2 regions of the Abiotrophia defectiva ATCC 49176 genome follow, and region 2 is predicted to be linked to the other one. Evidence: predicted binding sites of a transcription regulator. Region 2 holds the regulator's gene; the other holds the start of a gene.
The links. The regulator HrcA, encoded in region 2, represses chaperone genes, less so after heat shock. The targets are predictions, from matches to a motif close to TTAGCACTCNNNNNNNNNGAGTGCTAA.
Positions count from the first base shown of each region.

Region 1: the regulator HrcA is predicted to act here: its motif matches at 4,603-4,629, upstream of V7R82_RS07550 (co-chaperone GroES).

Region 1 is NZ_CP146287.1:1,621,188-1,629,752, forward strand. It holds gene uvrC (excinuclease ABC subunit UvrC) at 10-1,833, shown strand; gene V7R82_RS07540 (DUF6796 family protein) at 1,867-2,559, opposite strand; gene groL (chaperonin GroEL) at 2,655-4,274, opposite strand; gene V7R82_RS07550 (co-chaperone GroES) at 4,310-4,576, opposite strand; gene V7R82_RS07555 (O-antigen ligase family protein) at 4,694-5,926, opposite strand; gene thrS (threonine--tRNA ligase) at 6,228-8,171, opposite strand; gene V7R82_RS07565 (aromatic acid exporter family protein) at 8,533-8,565, opposite strand, start outside.
Region 2 is NZ_CP146287.1:1,006,648-1,015,212, forward strand. It holds gene ribF (riboflavin biosynthesis protein RibF) at 1-476, shown strand, start outside; gene hemW (radical SAM family heme chaperone HemW) at 478-1,650, shown strand; gene V7R82_RS04730 (YitT family protein) at 1,654-2,523, shown strand; gene hrcA (heat-inducible transcriptional repressor HrcA) at 2,698-3,687, shown strand; gene grpE (nucleotide exchange factor GrpE) at 3,732-4,328, shown strand; gene dnaK (molecular chaperone DnaK) at 4,386-6,218, shown strand; gene dnaJ (molecular chaperone DnaJ) at 6,317-7,474, shown strand; gene lepA (translation elongation factor 4) at 7,633-8,565, shown strand, end outside.

The DNA.
Region 1 (8,565 bases), 610 kb from region 2:
AGGACCCCCATGACGGATGCCCAGTCCCAGACCGCCCAAGAACGGGCCAAGGTTCAAGAACGAATTGAAGCCAAGCTCAAGCTCTTGCCAGATTTACCCGGTTGCTATCTCATGAAAGATGCGGCCGATCAGATTCTCTATGTCGGCAAGGCCAAGAACCTTAAGAACCGGGTGCGCTCCTATTTCCGTGGCGCTCACGATACCAAAACTACCAAACTAGTGTCAGAAATCGACCACTTCGAGACCATCATCACCAACAGTAATAAGGAAGCACTCTTGCTGGAAATCAATCTAATTCAGCAATATAAGCCGCCTTATAATATTCGGCTCAAGGAAGGGACCATGTATCCCTACCTTAAAATCACCAAGGAACGCCATCCCCAACTCATCATCACATCCAATGTGACCAAGGACGGCGGTCTCTACTTTGGCCCCTTCCCTAATGTGGGGGCAGCCACCCAAACCCAGCAACTCTTACATCGGGTCTATCCCCTTCGTCGTTGTGGTAAAAATGAGAAACGGGCTTGCTTCTATTATCATCTAGGTCAGTGCATTGGTCCTTGCGATCATGAAGTCACCAAGGACATGTACCAGCAACAGATTCAGAAGATTAAGCAATTTTTCAACGGCGATATCCAACCCATTATGACTCAGCTCAAGGACAAAATGCAGGCAGCCGCCGAGCGTCTGGACTTCGAACAGGCCGCCGATTACCGGGACCAACTCCAATACATTGAGACCACTATCGAGCGTCAGATTATCATGAGCCAGGACTACGACAACACAGATGTCTTCGCCTATGACTTCCAACGGGGCTGGATTTCCATCCAGGTCTTCATGCTCAGACAAGGTAGCATCCTCAAACGTGAGGCTGCCATCTACCCTGCTTACACGGACCCCGACGAGGAGTTGACGACCTTTATCGCCCGCTTCTATCAGGAAGAAAACCACTTACTTCCTAAGGCTATCTTGGTCCCTGAGGATGTTGACAAGGACTTGTTATCGCAAGTGATTTCAGTCCCTATCAGCACGCCACAGCGAGGTAAGAAAAAATCCATGTTGGACCTTTGCGCTAAGAACAGCCAGCTGGCTCTCAATGAACGCCTCAACCTCTTGGACATCCAAGCCCAACAAACTCGTGGTGTCAGCGAAGACCTGGCGGCAGCCTTGGGTATCCCTCTGGCCTATCATATCGAAGCCTTCGACCACTCCAACATTTCAGGGACTGGCCTGGTGTCGGGTATGGTAGTTTACAAAGAAGGCAAGCCTGACCGCAAGAGCTACCGTAAGTTTAAAATCAAGGAATCTAACCAAACCAATGAATTTGCCCACACCCAAGAGGTCATTCGCCGTCGTTATTCGCGCTTACTGCGTGAGGAACAGCCCCTGCCTAATCTGATTTTGATGGATGGGGGCAAGGTCCAGGTCCGGGCAGCCCGCCAGGTGATTGAAGAGGAACTAGGCCTCTCTATTCCTGTCGCTGGCATGGTCAAAGACGACAAACACCGGACCGCTTCCCTCCTGAATGGCTATAGCGAGGAGTTGGTAGAGCTAGACCGCCAGTCGCCTGTCTTCCACTATATCCAAAGAATCCAAGAAGAAGTTCACCGCTACGCTATTTCCTACCACCGTCAAGTACGGAGCAAGCAACAATTCGCCTCTAAGTTAGACGCCATTCCGGGTGTAGGTAAGGTGACCCGCACCAAGTTGCTCAAACACTTCAAGTCCCTCAAGGCTATGAAAGAAGCCTCTATCGAGGACTATGCCAAGCTTGGTGTAAGGGCTGAATTGGCTGAACGGATTATTGCCTATCTAAGCAAACAAAAGGACTGAGCCTAAGCTCAGTCCTTTTTGCATACTATGATTTTAAGTGACTAGCCATAAAGCCAGGACGTAAAAACTAACCCAGGCTAAGTTAAGGGCAGCACCATTAAAGAGGGGCGTCCACCGGCGGATGACATAATGGCTAAGGCCCAGCCAGATTGGTGTGGTCACCAGCGGGGTGGCTAATAGAAAGTAAGTCGGCCACTGGGTCTGCCCAGTCACAATGGCCAGGCCATACAGAGCCCAACCCAAGTAGGTTATTACAATGGCCGACAGCCAGGTCACATTGAGTAAGTGATTGGCCTGATTAAGCGCCTCTACCAAAAATTTATTGGCCTTTCCCGCTTCTGCGTAATCCTGACAATAAGCCTTGCCTAGAATGGCTAGCACATAGAAAGCCCCATGAGCCAAAGGGGACAGGCTGAAGCCGATCAGGAGACAAAGCAGTCCCGCCCAGGCCAAGCCCCTTACTGGTTGGGCCATTTGCCAGAGGCCATAGAGACTTAGAAGCGGTAGCCAAATAGAAAATTGGGCCAGCCAAACACCCCAGCGTAAACGACGGTCGGTCCCTGATCTCATATAAAGAGCCAGGCGTAAATTGGTCACACCCCCTGCTTGGTAGCGGACCAAGTCTTCTTCAGTCACCGGCGCAAAACCTACTAGTAATATATCGCCCACCAACCAGGCCAGAGCCCCAAAAAGACCTGCCAAAAATGAAGCCTGCACTAGGGTCATCAAAATCCCTCCTCCACACTTGTTACTCTCAGTCTAGCACACCCTCAGCCTTTTATATAACAAAAAGGCTGAGACCAAGGTCTCAGCCAAATTTATTACATCATACCTGGCATGCCGCCCATTCCGGCTGGCATATCAGGGCTTTCCTTTGGAATGTCTGCTACAACGGCTTCTGTCGTTAAGAGCAAGGCTGCTACAGAGGCTGCATTTTGAAGGGCAGAACGGGTTACCTTGGTTGGGTCCACAATCCCTGCTTCAATCATGTTCTCAAAGACATCAGTTGCGGCGTTATAACCTACACCTTTTTCAGAGCGACGGAGGGTGTCCACAATGACAGAGCCTTCCTTACCAGCGTTAGCTGCAATCTGACGAACTGGTTCTTCCAAAGCACGAGCTACAATCTTAACCCCAGTTGCTTCGTCGCCTTCAGCTTCAACTGCTGCCACGATTTCTTGAACGTTAACCAAGGCAGTACCCCCACCAGGCACGATCCCTTCTTCTACGGCCGCGCGAGTCGCGTTGAGGGCGTCTTCGATGCGGAGTTTGCGTTCTTTTTGCTCAGTTTCAGTAGCTGCCCCTACTTTAATAACGGCTACCCCACCTGACAATTTAGCTAAACGTTCTTGGAGTTTTTCCTTGTCGAAGCTTGAGGTGCTTTCTTCTGCTTGGGCGCGAATGACCGCAATACGGTCTGCGATGGCTTGCTTGTTGCCAGCCCCTTCTACGATAGTGGTAGAGTCCTTAGTTACCGTTACTTTACCGGCATGACCTAGATGTTCTACGGTCGCATCCTTCAGTTCAAAGCCTAATTCTTCAGAGACAACGGTTGCCCCGGTCAAGACTGCGATGTCTTCCAACATGGCCTTACGACGGTCCCCAAAACCAGGCGCCTTAACGGCCACCACGTTCAAGGTCCCACGCAACTTGTTAAGGACTAAGGTTGGCAAGGCTTCGCCGTCTACATCTTCCGCAATAATAAGGAGCGGACGACCAGATTGCATAATGCCTTCCAAGAGTGGTAAAACATCTTGGATGTTGGTAATCTTGCGGTCGGTCACGAAGATAACAGGATTCTCCAATTCAGCAACCATCTTCTCATTATCGGTTACCATGTATTGAGAGAGATAACCTCGATCAAATTGCATCCCTTCGACTACTGATAATTCCGTCTCGATAGACTTAGATTCTTCAATGGTGATGACACCGTCGTTGCCAACACGTTCCATCGCGTCCGCAATCAAGTCACCAATGGCTGGGTCGCCAGAAGAGACAGCGGCTACTTGGGCAATGGCTTCTTTGGATAAAACTGGTTGAGATAAGGCTTGCAAAGCTTCAACTGCTGCCTTAGTAGCCTTGTCAATCCCGCGACGGATGCCAACTGGGTTAGCCCCAGCCGTCACGTTCTTCATGCCTTCGTTGGCAATAGCTTGGGTCAAGACAGTTGCCGTCGTGGTTCCGTCACCCGCTACATCATTGGTCTTGCTAGCCACTTCCAGCACCAATTGCGCCCCCATGTTTTCGAAGCGGTCTTCTAATTCGATTTCACGTGCGATGGTTACCCCATCATTGGTAATCAAAGGGGAGCCAAAGGTCTTGTCTAAGACCACATTACGGCCCTTAGGCCCTAAGGTTGTTTTCACTGTGTTTGCTAAAATATCTACCCCGCGCAAGAGAGCTGCGCGAGCGTCTTCTGAGAATTTCAATTCTTTTGCCATCAAGAGTCACTCCTTTTCTATTCTCTGCCTTGTGCTTAGCCTAAAACTGCCAAGACATGGTCTAATTCAATTACTAAATATTCTTGGCCGTCTTGCTTAACGGTCACGCCTGCATAAGATTCAAAGACAACACGGTCGCCGACTGCGACTTCGCCAGCGCTTGCTACTTCCTTGCTGACTGCTAGGACCGTCCCGGTCTCTTGTTTTTCTTGGGCGGCGCTAGATAAGATCAAGCCTCCAAGGCTTTTTTCTTCTGCTGGGGCTACTTCAATTACCAGTCGTTTGCCTAATGGTTTTAACATGGGATTTCCTCCATTCATTCTGAAACTTAGCACTCAAACACCTCAAGTGCTAACCACTCCTTTATAATAGTCTAAAATAGTCAAAAAAGCAAGTGATAGGCACTTGCTTTTTGAAACTTATGATTTAATTTTTAGATAGCCGTCTTCTGACCGATAAGAAGCTAAGGCTTCCCAAACTGCTACTGGACAAGTCACAATGAAGAGGAAGATATAGCCAGTCTGTAACCACATGACCGCAACGTCACTGAGGCCATGGACCAAGACGGTGACAATCATGGCGGTCACTAGCCCAATCTCAGCTTGAACTTCTGGTTTGAACCAGAGGGCCACCCGTTCACGGAAGTAGCCAACCGTCCCAATCAAGTAGATTGCCGTCCCATAGAGACCATAAGAAGAGAGGAACTCTAGGAAAATCTGATGGGCGTGAGGTTGTCCCTTACCACCATAGAGATAGAAGAAACTGAAGTAGGACATAGGTCCCCGCCCTGTTAAAGGATAATCGGTGAAGATGCCCCAGGCCGCCCGCCAAATCATTTCCCGCTCTTCTAAGCTATGAGAGAAGGAAGCCGAGGTAAAGCGCGCCAGGAGTTCTGGGAAGAAGAAGACCAAGCAGGCTCCGGCTAACCCAATCCCACCTAGCCATAAGACCAGGCGACGGTTAATGAAGAAGACAAAGGTGATAGACCCCACCACTAGGGCCGGCAAGGCCATGCGAGAGGCGGTCAGTAAGATGCCGACCACATTCAAGACCATGCTGAGACCATACCAGACCTTGGCCTTCTTAGTGCCTGCCTTGACAAAGAGGTAGGCCCCCACCAAGAGGGCAAAAATACAGAAGAGCCCATAATAGTTGGCATTAAAGAGGGTTGACATGGCCCGGTGTTGGGGGTTAGGATCCCGCACAATATAGTCCAGGGGAAGACCATGACTAGCAATAAAGACTTGGTAGTGATAGATAGCATAGAGACTAGTTCCAATGCTACCTAAGCCAATGATATTGAGCATTTTTATCAGTAGGTCTGGTGTTACAAAACTACGATAAATCCGAAAGAAGGTCCAAACCAGGATAAAGCCAATGGCTGCCCAGATGCCGTACTGGTTGCGGTTGGCAAAGGCTATGATAAAGCTAAAAATCGCGCCCGCACCGAACCAGCCTGTTCCTAGGGCAATCTTCCATAAACGTCGCCGGTACTTCCAGAAAATCAAGCCCACGGCTATTACCGCCGCTGGCACACTAATATAAAAAGGAAAAAGAATTAAGATACTTACATAAGTCATAATGACTGCAGGCTGCGACATTAGATCGCGGAACGTTGGCCGTGTCGCCTGCTTGCTTTCAGTAGTTTCCATATAAGCTACTCCTCGTTGATCAGGGTCAATTATTACCTTCTTATTTTACCCTATTTGGCCGGAAATTTCCAATCATGCCATAAGCAAAGTCTGTCTTTAGCATGGTCTCTTCTAGTTGCATCTGCCACCCTATCTATCAATCTATCTATTGATAGATAGGGTATGAGCCAGCAAATTTACGTGCTCTATCAGACACAAGTTGTGTTTGGCTTTCCTGTGATAAAAGCCAAAAGGCTAGATTCTGCCTCGCCCCCAAGGACGACAGGCAGGATCTAGCCCTTTTCTATTTATTCAATACCTATTAGTTAAGACGGCTCTTGTTAGCGACGTCCTCGCTTAAGAGGCGAACAAAGTCGTCATAGATGTAGCTTTCTGACTTGGCAGAACCGTAGTGGCGGACGTTAACCGTGCCTTCAGATACTTCTTGGTCCCCAATAACAATTTGGTAAGGAATCTTCGCTGTTTGAGCGGAACGAATCTTATAACCCAACTTCTCATTACGCAAGTCCATATCCACACGGAAACCTTTGGCCTTCAAGTCTTCATAGATTTCTTGAACGCGGTCACTGTGAGCCTCTAGGCTAACTGGCAAGAGGGCCACTTGAACAGGTGCCAACCAAGTTGGGAAGGCTCCCTTGTACTCTTCAATTAAGTAAGCCACAAAACGTTCCATGGTCGACACAACCCCACGGTGGATGACCACTGGACGGTGGTTATCTTGACCATCTTCCCCAACATAAGTCAGGTCGAAGCGTTCTGGCAAGAGGAAGTCCAACTGAATAGTGGACATGGTTTCTTCCAAGCCAATGGCAGTCTTGAACTGGATGTCCAATTTAGGACCGTAGAAGGCCGCTTCCCCGATGGCTTCGAAGTAGTCTAAGCCCAACTCATCCATGGCTTCCTTAAGCATAGCTTGCGCCTTTTCCCACATCGCATCGTCGTCAAAGTATTTCTCTTTGTTTTCTGGGTCACGGTAGCTGAGACGGAAGCGGTAGTCTGTAATCCCAAAGTCATGGTAAACCGCCTTAATCAAGTCTAGCACGCGAATAAATTCTTCCTTGATTTGGTCAGGACGCACGAAGATATGAGCGTCGTTCAGGGTCATTTCACGAACCCGTTGCAGACCAGATAGGGCCCCTGATTTCTCATAACGGTGCATCATGCCTAATTCCGCAATCCGGATTGGCAATTCGCGGTAGGAATGGATGTCATTCTTATAAATCATCATGTGGTGTGGGCAGTTCATTGGCCGCAAGACTAGCATTTCGCCGTCGCCCATGTCCATTGGTGGGAACATGTCGTCCTTGTAGTGAGCCCAGTGGCCAGATGTTTGATAGAGGTCTACCTTAGCCATGATTGGGGTATAAACGTGGTCATAGCCCAAGCTGATTTCCTTGTCCATGATATAACGTTCGATCACACGACGGATGGTTGCCCCTTTTGGTAACCAGAATGGTAAACCAGATCCTACTTCCTTGGACACCATGAAGATACCCAGTTCTTTCCCTAATTTACGGTGGTCACGTTCCTTCGCTTCTTGGCGTAGACGCAAGAATTCATCTAGGTCAGCTTGCTTGAAGAAGGCCGTCCCGTAAACCCGTTGCATCATCTTGTTGCCAGAGTTCCCACGCCAGTAAGCCCCAGCCAAGCTTAGCAGCTTGAAGACCTTAATCTTGCCTGTTGATGGAACATGAATCCCACGGCAGAGGTCAGTAAAGTCTTCTTGTTGGTAGACAGTGATGACTTCATCTGCTGGTAGGTCTGTGATCAATTCGACCTTATAAGGGTCGTGCTTGAAGAGTTCCAAGGCTTCAGCGCGAGATACTTCCCGTCTTACAATCGGGTAGTTCTGGCTGATAATTTTCTTCATTTCCTTCTCAACTGCAGGTAGGTCGTCTTCAGTTAATTGAACTTCCTTGTCAGTATCGTAGTAGAAGCCTGATTCAATAGCAGGCCCCACCCCAAAATGAATACCAGGATAGAGGCGAGTTAAGGCGTGAGCCATCAAGTGTGCGGTTGAGTGGCGCATAATTTCTAAGGCTTCCGGGCTCTTGTCGGTGATGATTTCAATGGTCCCGTCAGCTTCCAAGGGCCGGTCGTGGTCAACTAATTGACCTTGGAATTTACCGGCTAAGGTTGCTTTGGCTAAAGAAGAGCCGATGCTAGCGGCCACTTGATCGACAGTGACACCCTTGTCATAGTGACGGACACTGCCGTCTGGGAAAGTTAAGGCGATTTGAGACATAATAGTTCCTCCTCATTGGATAATAGTGCTTGGTCGACAGTCTTAATCATTGGAAATAAAAAATCCCATTGACTCTGGTATTGCGACACAGAGTCAATGGGACGTTGATAACGTGGTTCCACCCAAATTTGCTTCTGCCACTGGCAAAAGCCTCTTGGTGCTGGTAACGGGAGCGACCGTCTTGACTTAACAGGCTAGTTAGTGCCCTTAGGCCAAGAATCAGTGAAGAGGTAAGCAACTATAGCGCCAGGATGTTGCACCAACCCATCCCTCTCTTGTCAACGCGACTAGCCACTCATGGCTTCACTCTCGATTAAGATTCTAGATATGTTATACCACTTTTGCTTGAAGAATTCAAGCCCTAATCCTGTTCCGCCTGCCAATCTTGGGCATA
Region 2 (8,565 bases):
TGCTTAATCAAGAAAAAATCGGCTCGACACCCATTCGGGAACTCTTGCGAGAAGGAAAAATCGATGAGGCCAATTTGGCTCTAGGCTATGTCTATGAGACCAGCGGTGTGGTCGTTCATGGTGAGAAGCGAGGACGAACCATCGGCTTCCCAACGGCTAATATTCGTCCCAAAGCTGGCCAAGTCCAACCAGGGCCGGGCATCTATGTAGTCGAGATTCAAGTTAACGGCATTTGGCATCAAGGCATGGCTTCGATTGGCTATAATGTGACCTTTGAGACGGATACAGGTCTGACCTGTGAAGTGCATATTTTTAACTTCAACCAACTCATTTATGGTGAAACTGTCAAGGTTCGTTGGCACCACTATCTACGTGGCGAAGTTAAGTTTGAATCAGTGCAAGGCCTTATTCAACAACTGCAGACTGACCAAGCAGCCTCACAAGCTTACTTTCAGCAAATTAAGAAGGAGGGTTAGCATGCAAGCCAAGGCCGCCTATATACATATTCCTTTCTGCAAGAAAATTTGCCATTATTGTGCCTTTAATAAGTTTTTCTATGATGGCCAACCAGTCGGGGATTACCTGGCCGCCTTGGACCAGGAAATGGCTGCCTATGGCCTCGATCAGACGCAGCCCCTGGACACCCTCTATATTGGGGGCGGGACCCCAAGTTGCTTGTCTTTGTCTGAGTTAGACTATTTGCTAGCCTCTATTCACCGGCGCTTGCCACTAACGGACAAGACCGAATTTTCTTTTGAGATTAACCCAGGTGAACTTAGCATAGAAAAATGTCGTCTGCTCAAAGACCAAGGAGTCAACCGTATTAGCATGGGAGTCCAGACCTTCAATGACCGACTACTGCGTAAAATTGGACGTAACCATCGGGAAAAGCAAATCTACCAATCCATCGACTGGTTTCGCCAGGTAGGCTTTGAAAATCTCAGTATTGATTTGATTTTTCGTTTGCCAGAACAGACTTTAGCAGACTTCGATGAGAGTTTGACCAAGGCCTTATCTTTGGATTTGCCTCATTATTCCCTTTACTCTCTGATTATTGAGAATCAGACGGTCTTCCAGCAACTCATGCGCCAGGGCAAGTTGCCCCTGCCTAGCGAGGATGTAGATGCTGATATGTTTCAATTGGCCATCGACCGGCTTAAGGAAGCAGGCATTAACCAGTACGAAGTCTCCAACTTCGCCAAACCAGGCTATGAATCGCAACACAATCTAGGTTACTGGCGTTATACGCCTTACTATGGTTTTGGTGCGGGTGCCCATGGTTTCCTAGATGGGACGCGTTATTACAATCACGGGCCCGTTCACCATTATCTTAAACAATTAAGAGCCGGAAATAAGCCCATTATTGACGCCAGTCCCCTGGACTTAGTTGATCAGATGGAAGAATTTCTCTTCTTGGCCTTGCGGACCACGCAAGGGGTCTGCCTGACAGACTTCCAAACACGTTTTGGCCATCGGGCGGAAGTCTTGTTTGCTGATTTCTTCAGACAGCAAGCTGAGCGTGGACTTTTAATAGAAGAAAGTGACCGTATTTATTTAACTACTAGGGGCCTTTTCCTAGCAGATTTAGTCTTTCGGGATTTGATCGGTTGGCTCAAGGAAAGACCGCAAATAATGAATAAGGAGGATTAATTGATGAATCGTAAATTTTTGAAAAATTTCTTTTTAGTGGTTTTAGGGAGTTTAATCTTTGCCTACTCCATTAATTTGTTACTCGTGCCTAACCATATGGGGGAGGGCGGCGTGACCGGGGTCACATTGCTACTCAAGTATACGCTAGGTTGGGATAACGCCATCACTTACTGGATCATCAACGTGGTCCTCTTAATTATTGGTTGGCGTTATCTAGAGCGGGAAACCCTCTATTTGACCATTGTATCGGTTATGTGTATTTCCATCTTTCAGAAGATTCTGCCTTCCACAGGCTTTATCCCTGAAAATTCCATGATTATTCCTCTTATGGCAGGTGCCATGATTGGGGTAGGGCTTGGTTTGGTCTTCCTAGGCGGCGGGACCACTGCTGGGGCTGACATTATCGTGATGATTCTCAATAAATATTTTGGGATTAACACCTCTGCTGGTTTCCTCATGATTGATACGGTCGTTGTACTTTCAACTTCCTTTGTTATCGGCTTAGAGAAGACAGTCTTAACCTTAGCCATGCTGGTTGTCTTTACCCGCATCATGAACTTCATCTTAGAAGGTTTCAACCCTAAGAAGTCCGTTACCATCATCTCTAAAGAATCGGATAAAGTGGCGCAGGCTATTTCTCAACGCATTCAGCGTGGGATTACCATCCTCAAAGGGGAAGGTTACTACACCCGCAATGAGAAAGATGTCCTCTTCATCGTGGTTAGCCGTAACCAGATCCTGGCTCTGCAACGGACGGTGCTTGAGATTGATCCAACTGCCTTTATGATTATCTCCAATGTCCAACAAGTACACGGGGAAGGCTTCTCCTTCTATCTAGATGCTGAGACTGGCCAACAGATTCCTCATCGCTAAAAAGCTTATAAACTCGCGCTTTTAACTAGTGCGAGTTTTTATTCTGAGCGAAATTAGCACTCTAACAAAAAGAGTGCTAAAATTTATGTCCAAAAGGGTTGACAGGGGGTAAAATAGGGTGTATACTAGCATTAGCACTTGAGGTAAAAGAGTGCTAAAAAAGAGGTGAGAACAATGTTAACAGCTAGGCAACAACAAATTTTACAGTTGATTGTGCAGCTGTATGGCCAGTATGAAGAACCGATTGGGTCTAAGACCCTGCTTCAGAAGAGTCTATTGGATGTCTCACCGGCAACCGTACGAAACGATATGTTGGCACTTGAGCGCATTGGCTATCTCAAGAAGGCTCATTCTTCTAGTGGACGGATTCCATCCTTTGATGGCTACCGCTACTATGTAGATCAACTGATTGAGGATCAAGCAGATATTCAAATGGCCAAGCAAGATAGTGAGGTAATTCAATCTATCTTCCGAGATCGCCATTTTGACGCCATGCAGCACGCCCAATTGGCGGCTGATATCTTAGTCTCCTTGACTGGCTATACGGCCGTCGTTTTGGGAGAATCCAAGGAACAATATCATTTAAGTGAGTTCCGCTTGATACAACTCAGCGAGAGTCGGATTGTCGCCATTGTCTTGACTGACAAGGGAAGTGTTGAAAGTGATCTAGTAGATTTACCACGATCCTTAAGTCGAGAGGACTTGGGTCGTTTGACTCAAGCTATCAACCAGGAAATTGTTGGCTTATCCTTACTAGAAGCTCAGCAACGACTTAAATTGACCTTGCCACTCTTGATGCAGCGCTTAGTTGGCTTCCAAGTCGACTTTTCGTCAGTTATCACCAAATTAATGCGCCATTTGAAGGGGCGTAGTTACTATGTCAGTGGTAAGAATAACTTATTCGATTCAGTAGAAGTGTCAGATTACAAGCGACTCTTCAACCTAATCGATGGGTCAGCAGAAATGTTCCAACTACTTGAAGCCAAGCAAGGCTTAGCAGTTGAACTGGGATTGGGAGGCCTAGCAGACGTCAGTCTAGTGACCTCATCCTATCAGTATCAAGCACAACAGGTCATCATCGGCCTAGTTGGTCCCGCTACTATGCCTTACCAGCGTGTACTGGGCTTGATGCATCACATCACGCATGAACTGGCCCATTATTAAGTAGCCACACCCAGAATTACCAAACCCTTAAAGGAGGCGATTACGTGTCAAACACAGAAAAAGAAGTGCTCAAGCAAGACACGCCTGTTCAAGATGAAATGCTTGATAAGATTCAAGACAGTGCTGATCAAGAAGAGGTTCAAGTTGATCAATCAAGCCAGAGCCTAGATCAAGCCATTGAAGAAGCGGAAGATCAAGTGAGTCAACTAGAGGCAGAAAAAGAGGCCTTATCTGACCAACTCTTACGCTTGCAAGCAGAAATCCAGAACATGCGACGCATTAACCAACGTGAACGCCAAGATGCAGCAAAATATCGCTCGCAAAGCTTGGCTAGCCATCTCTTAGATGTAGCTGATAACTTGGAACGCGCCTTAGCAACCCCAGCTGAGTCTGAAGATGCCAAAGCCATCCATAAGGGCATCGAGATGGTTTACAAGCAGTTCCAACAAGCCTTTGAAAAAGAAGGCATTAGCGTTATTGACCCATTGAACCAAGCCTTTGATCCTAATTTCCATCAGGCAGTTAGTATGATGCCTGCAGGCGAGGGTCAGGAAGCTGATACCGTCATTAATGTCTTGCAAAAAGGCTATATGCTACAAGACCGGGTCTTAAGACCTGCCATGGTCATTGTCGCTCAGTAACAATTTAATGAATATTCCAGACTAAAAAATCAAACTAAAAGAAAAGAGGAAACTATTATGGCAAAAATTATTGGTATTGACTTAGGGACTACAAACTCTGCCGTATCTGTCTTAGAAGGCGGCGAAGCAAAAATTATCCCAAACCCAGAAGGTAACCGTACAACGCCATCTGTTGTGGCTTTCAAAAATGGTGAAATCCAAGTAGGGGAAGTAGCTAAGCGTCAAGCCGTTACCAACCCATCAACCGTAAGTTCTATCAAGCGTCACATGGGCGACGGCAGCTACAAGGTCCACATGGACGGCAAAGACTACACACCACAAGAAATCTCTGCGATGATTCTCCAATACTTGAAGTCTTATGCAGAAGACTACTTAGGTGAGAAGGTTGATAAGGCCGTTATCACCGTACCTGCCTACTTCAACGACGCACAACGTCAGGCTACCAAAGATGCTGGTAAAATCGCTGGGTTAGAAGTTGAACGTATTGTCAACGAACCAACAGCCGCTGCTTTGGCCTATGGTTTAGACAAGACGGACAAAGAAGAAAAAGTCTTAGTCTTCGACTTAGGGGGCGGTACCTTCGACGTATCCATCCTTGAATTAGGTGATGGCGTCTTCGACGTATTGTCAACTTCAGGGGACAACCACTTAGGTGGGGACGACTTCGACCAAAAGATTATGGACTACTTAGTTGCTGAATTTAAGAAAGAACATGGTGTAGACCTTTCTAAAGATAAGATGGCCCTCCAACGTCTTAAAGACGCTGCGGAAAAAGCTAAGAAGGACTTATCTGGTGTGTCTACTACCCAAATCAGCTTACCATTTATCACTGCGTCAGCTGAAGGCCCACTTCACTTGGAATTAACCTTGACGCGTGCTAAGTTCGAAGAATTAACACACGATTTAGTAGAACGTACTAAACAACCTGTTCGTCAAGCCCTCAAAGATGCTGGCTTATCTCAATCCGATATCGACGAAGTAATCTTGGTTGGTGGTTCTACTCGTATTCCAGCCGTTGTAGAAGCGGTTCGTAAGGAAACTGGCAAAGAACCTAACAAATCTGTTAACCCTGACGAAGTAGTGGCGATGGGTGCTGCTATTCAAGGTGGGGTTATCTCCGGTGACGTTAAAGACATCGTCCTCTTAGACGTAACACCATTGTCATTAGGGATTGAAACCATGGGTGGCGTCTTCACTAAGTTGATTGACCGCAACACGACCATCCCAACAAGCAAGTCACAAGTCTTCTCAACAGCAGCTGACAACCAACCTGCGGTAGACGTACACGTCCTTCAAGGGGAACGTCAAATGGCGGCTGATAACAAGACCCTCGGTCGCTTCCAATTGACCGATATTCCACCTGCACCACGTGGTATCCCACAAATCGAAGTTACCTTTGACATCGACAAGAACGGGATCGTTAACGTAAGTGCTAAGGACTTAGGGACAGGTAAAGAACAAACTATCACCATCAAGTCTAGCTCAGGTCTGACTGATGAAGAAATCGACCGCATGGTCAAAGACGCGGAAGCTAACGCTGAAGCCGACAAGAAACGTCGTGAAGAAGCTGACCTCCGTAACGAAGTAGACCAATTAGTCTTCCAAACTGACAAAGTCTTAGCTGACCTTAAAGACAAGGTTTCTGAAGAAGAAGTTAAGAAGGCTGAAGCAGCTCGTGACGAACTCAAGGCAGCCATCGAAGCTAATGATTTAGATCAAATGAAGGCTAAACGTGACGCCCTCAATGAAATCGTCCAAAACTTAACTGTTAAACTCTATGAGCAAGCCGCTGCCCAAGCGCAAGCAGCTCAAGGCGATGGGCAAGCTCAAGCTGATACAAATGCCGCTGGCGATGACGTTGTAGACGCTGAGTTCGAAGAAATCGACTAATATAAGAGGTAAGGAACAACGCCAGAGCTTGTCTTTGGCGTTTCCTTTCTAATCTAACTGTGTCATAAGCCCTAGGGCTTGAAAAAAGGAGTGGGAAAATGGCAGATAAACGTGATTACTACGACGTCCTAGGGGTCTCTCGAGACGCTAGTGACGCCGAAATCAAGAAAGCCTATCGTAAACTATCCAAACAATATCACCCAGACATTAACAAGGAAGCAGACGCAGCCGATAAATTTAAGGAAATTACCGAAGCTTACGAGGTCCTAAGTGACGCTGATAAGCGCTCTATGTACGACCAATATGGTCACGCAGCCACCGACGGCTCCTATGGTGCCGGTGGTTTCGGTGGTGGCGGTTTTGGTGGCTTCAGCGGTGGAGGATTTAGTGGCTTTGAAGATATCTTCGAGTCCTTCTTCGGTGGCGGTATGGGCGGTGCCGGTTCTGCAAGAGCCAATGCAGCACGTCGGGGTGATGATCTCCAATACCGGGTTAAACTCAAATTCGAGGAAGCCATTTTTGGTAAGGAAGTCACCATCACCTATAATCGTAAGCAAGAATGTCATACCTGTCATGGTTCAGGTGCCAAGGAAGGAACCGATCCGGTGACCTGTCACAAGTGTCATGGTTCTGGGGTTATCAACGTTCAGCGTAACACTCCATTTGGTGCCATGATGTCTCAGGCAACCTGTGATGTCTGTCGCGGGACGGGTAAAGAAATCAAGGAAAAATGTACGACCTGCCACGGTGCTGGAACAGAAACCCAACAGCATTCGGTCAAAGTCACGGTCCCTGCAGGGGTAGAGGACAACCAACAAATGCGAGTATCTGGTCAAGGTGAAGCCGGAACTAATGGCGGACCGTACGGCGATCTCTATGTGGTCTTCCAGGTCGAAGAGAGTGACATCTTTGAACGTGAAGGTACCGAAATCTTCTACGAACTGCCTATCAGCTTTAGCCAGGCAGCCCTAGGGGATGAAGTCAAGGTACCAACTGTTCATGGTAACGTTAAACTTAAAATCCCGGCAGGTACCCAAACTGGTACCACCTTCCGACTACGTGAGAAGGGAGCACCAAGCCTTCGCGGTGGCCGCAATGGGGATCAACACGTGTCCGTCAAAGTCGTGACGCCTAAGCGATTAACAGATCGTCAAAAGGATCTCTTCAAGCAACTGGCTGAATCTAGCGGCGAATCTGTCAAGGGCCATGAAGGTGGCTTCTTCGATAAGATGAAGGATATGTTTGAAGGCAAATAAGATGAAAGGCTGGAATCTTCCAGCCTTTTTCATTGTAATTTAGTCAGCATTCCCTGGCTTAACCCTAGTCTTAGAGCCAAAAATTTGGTACAATAGACCAGTGTATTAGTGCCAGATGGCACTCCTATCTAGATAAATCTGAACGAAAGAGGAAGCCTATGAATCCACAAGAATTACAAGCACTCCGAGCCCGACAGGAGAAAATTCGCAACTTCTCCATTATCGCTCATATTGACCATGGTAAGTCCACTCTGGCTGACCGTATTCTGCAATTGACAGAGACGGTTTCAGACCGGGAAATGCAGGACCAACTCTTGGACTCCATGGACTTGGAGCGGGAGCGAGGCATTACCATTAAACTTAACGCTGTTGAACTGACCTATAAGGCTCAGGATGGGGAAGAGTATATCTTCCACCTAATTGATACCCCAGGGCACGTGGACTTTACCTATGAGGTATCACGTTCACTGGCAGCCTGTGAAGGAGCCATTTTGGTCGTCGATGCCGCCCAGGGGATTGAAGCTCAGACTCTGGCCAACGTTTATTTGGCTTTAGATAACGACTTAGAAATTCTGCCGGTCATTAACAAGATTGACTTACCAGCCGCTGATCCTGAGCGTGTTCAGGTTGAAATTGAAGATGTCATTGGCATTGACGCAAGTGAGGCCGTTTTCGCCTCAGCTAAATCCGGGATTGGGATTGACCAAATCCTGGAGCAAATTGTCCACAAGGTACCGGCCCCTCCAGGTGACTTAGAAGCGCCACTACAAGCCTTGATTTTCGACTCTGTCTACGATTCCTATCGCGGTGTTGTCTTGAATATCCGGGTCATTAACGGTGTCGTGAAACCTGGCGACAAGATTCGTTTGATGTCCAACGGCAAAGAATTCGATGTAGTGGAAGTCGGGGTCTTCAGTCCTAAGCCAGTCCAACGCGACTATCTCATGGTAGGGGATGTGGGCTATATCACGGCTTCCATTAAGACCATTCAAGATACGCGAGTAGGGGATACCATTACCTTGGCCAACAATCCGGCCCAAGAACCCCTAGACGGCTACCGTAAGCTTAATCCCATGGTCTATTGCGGTCTC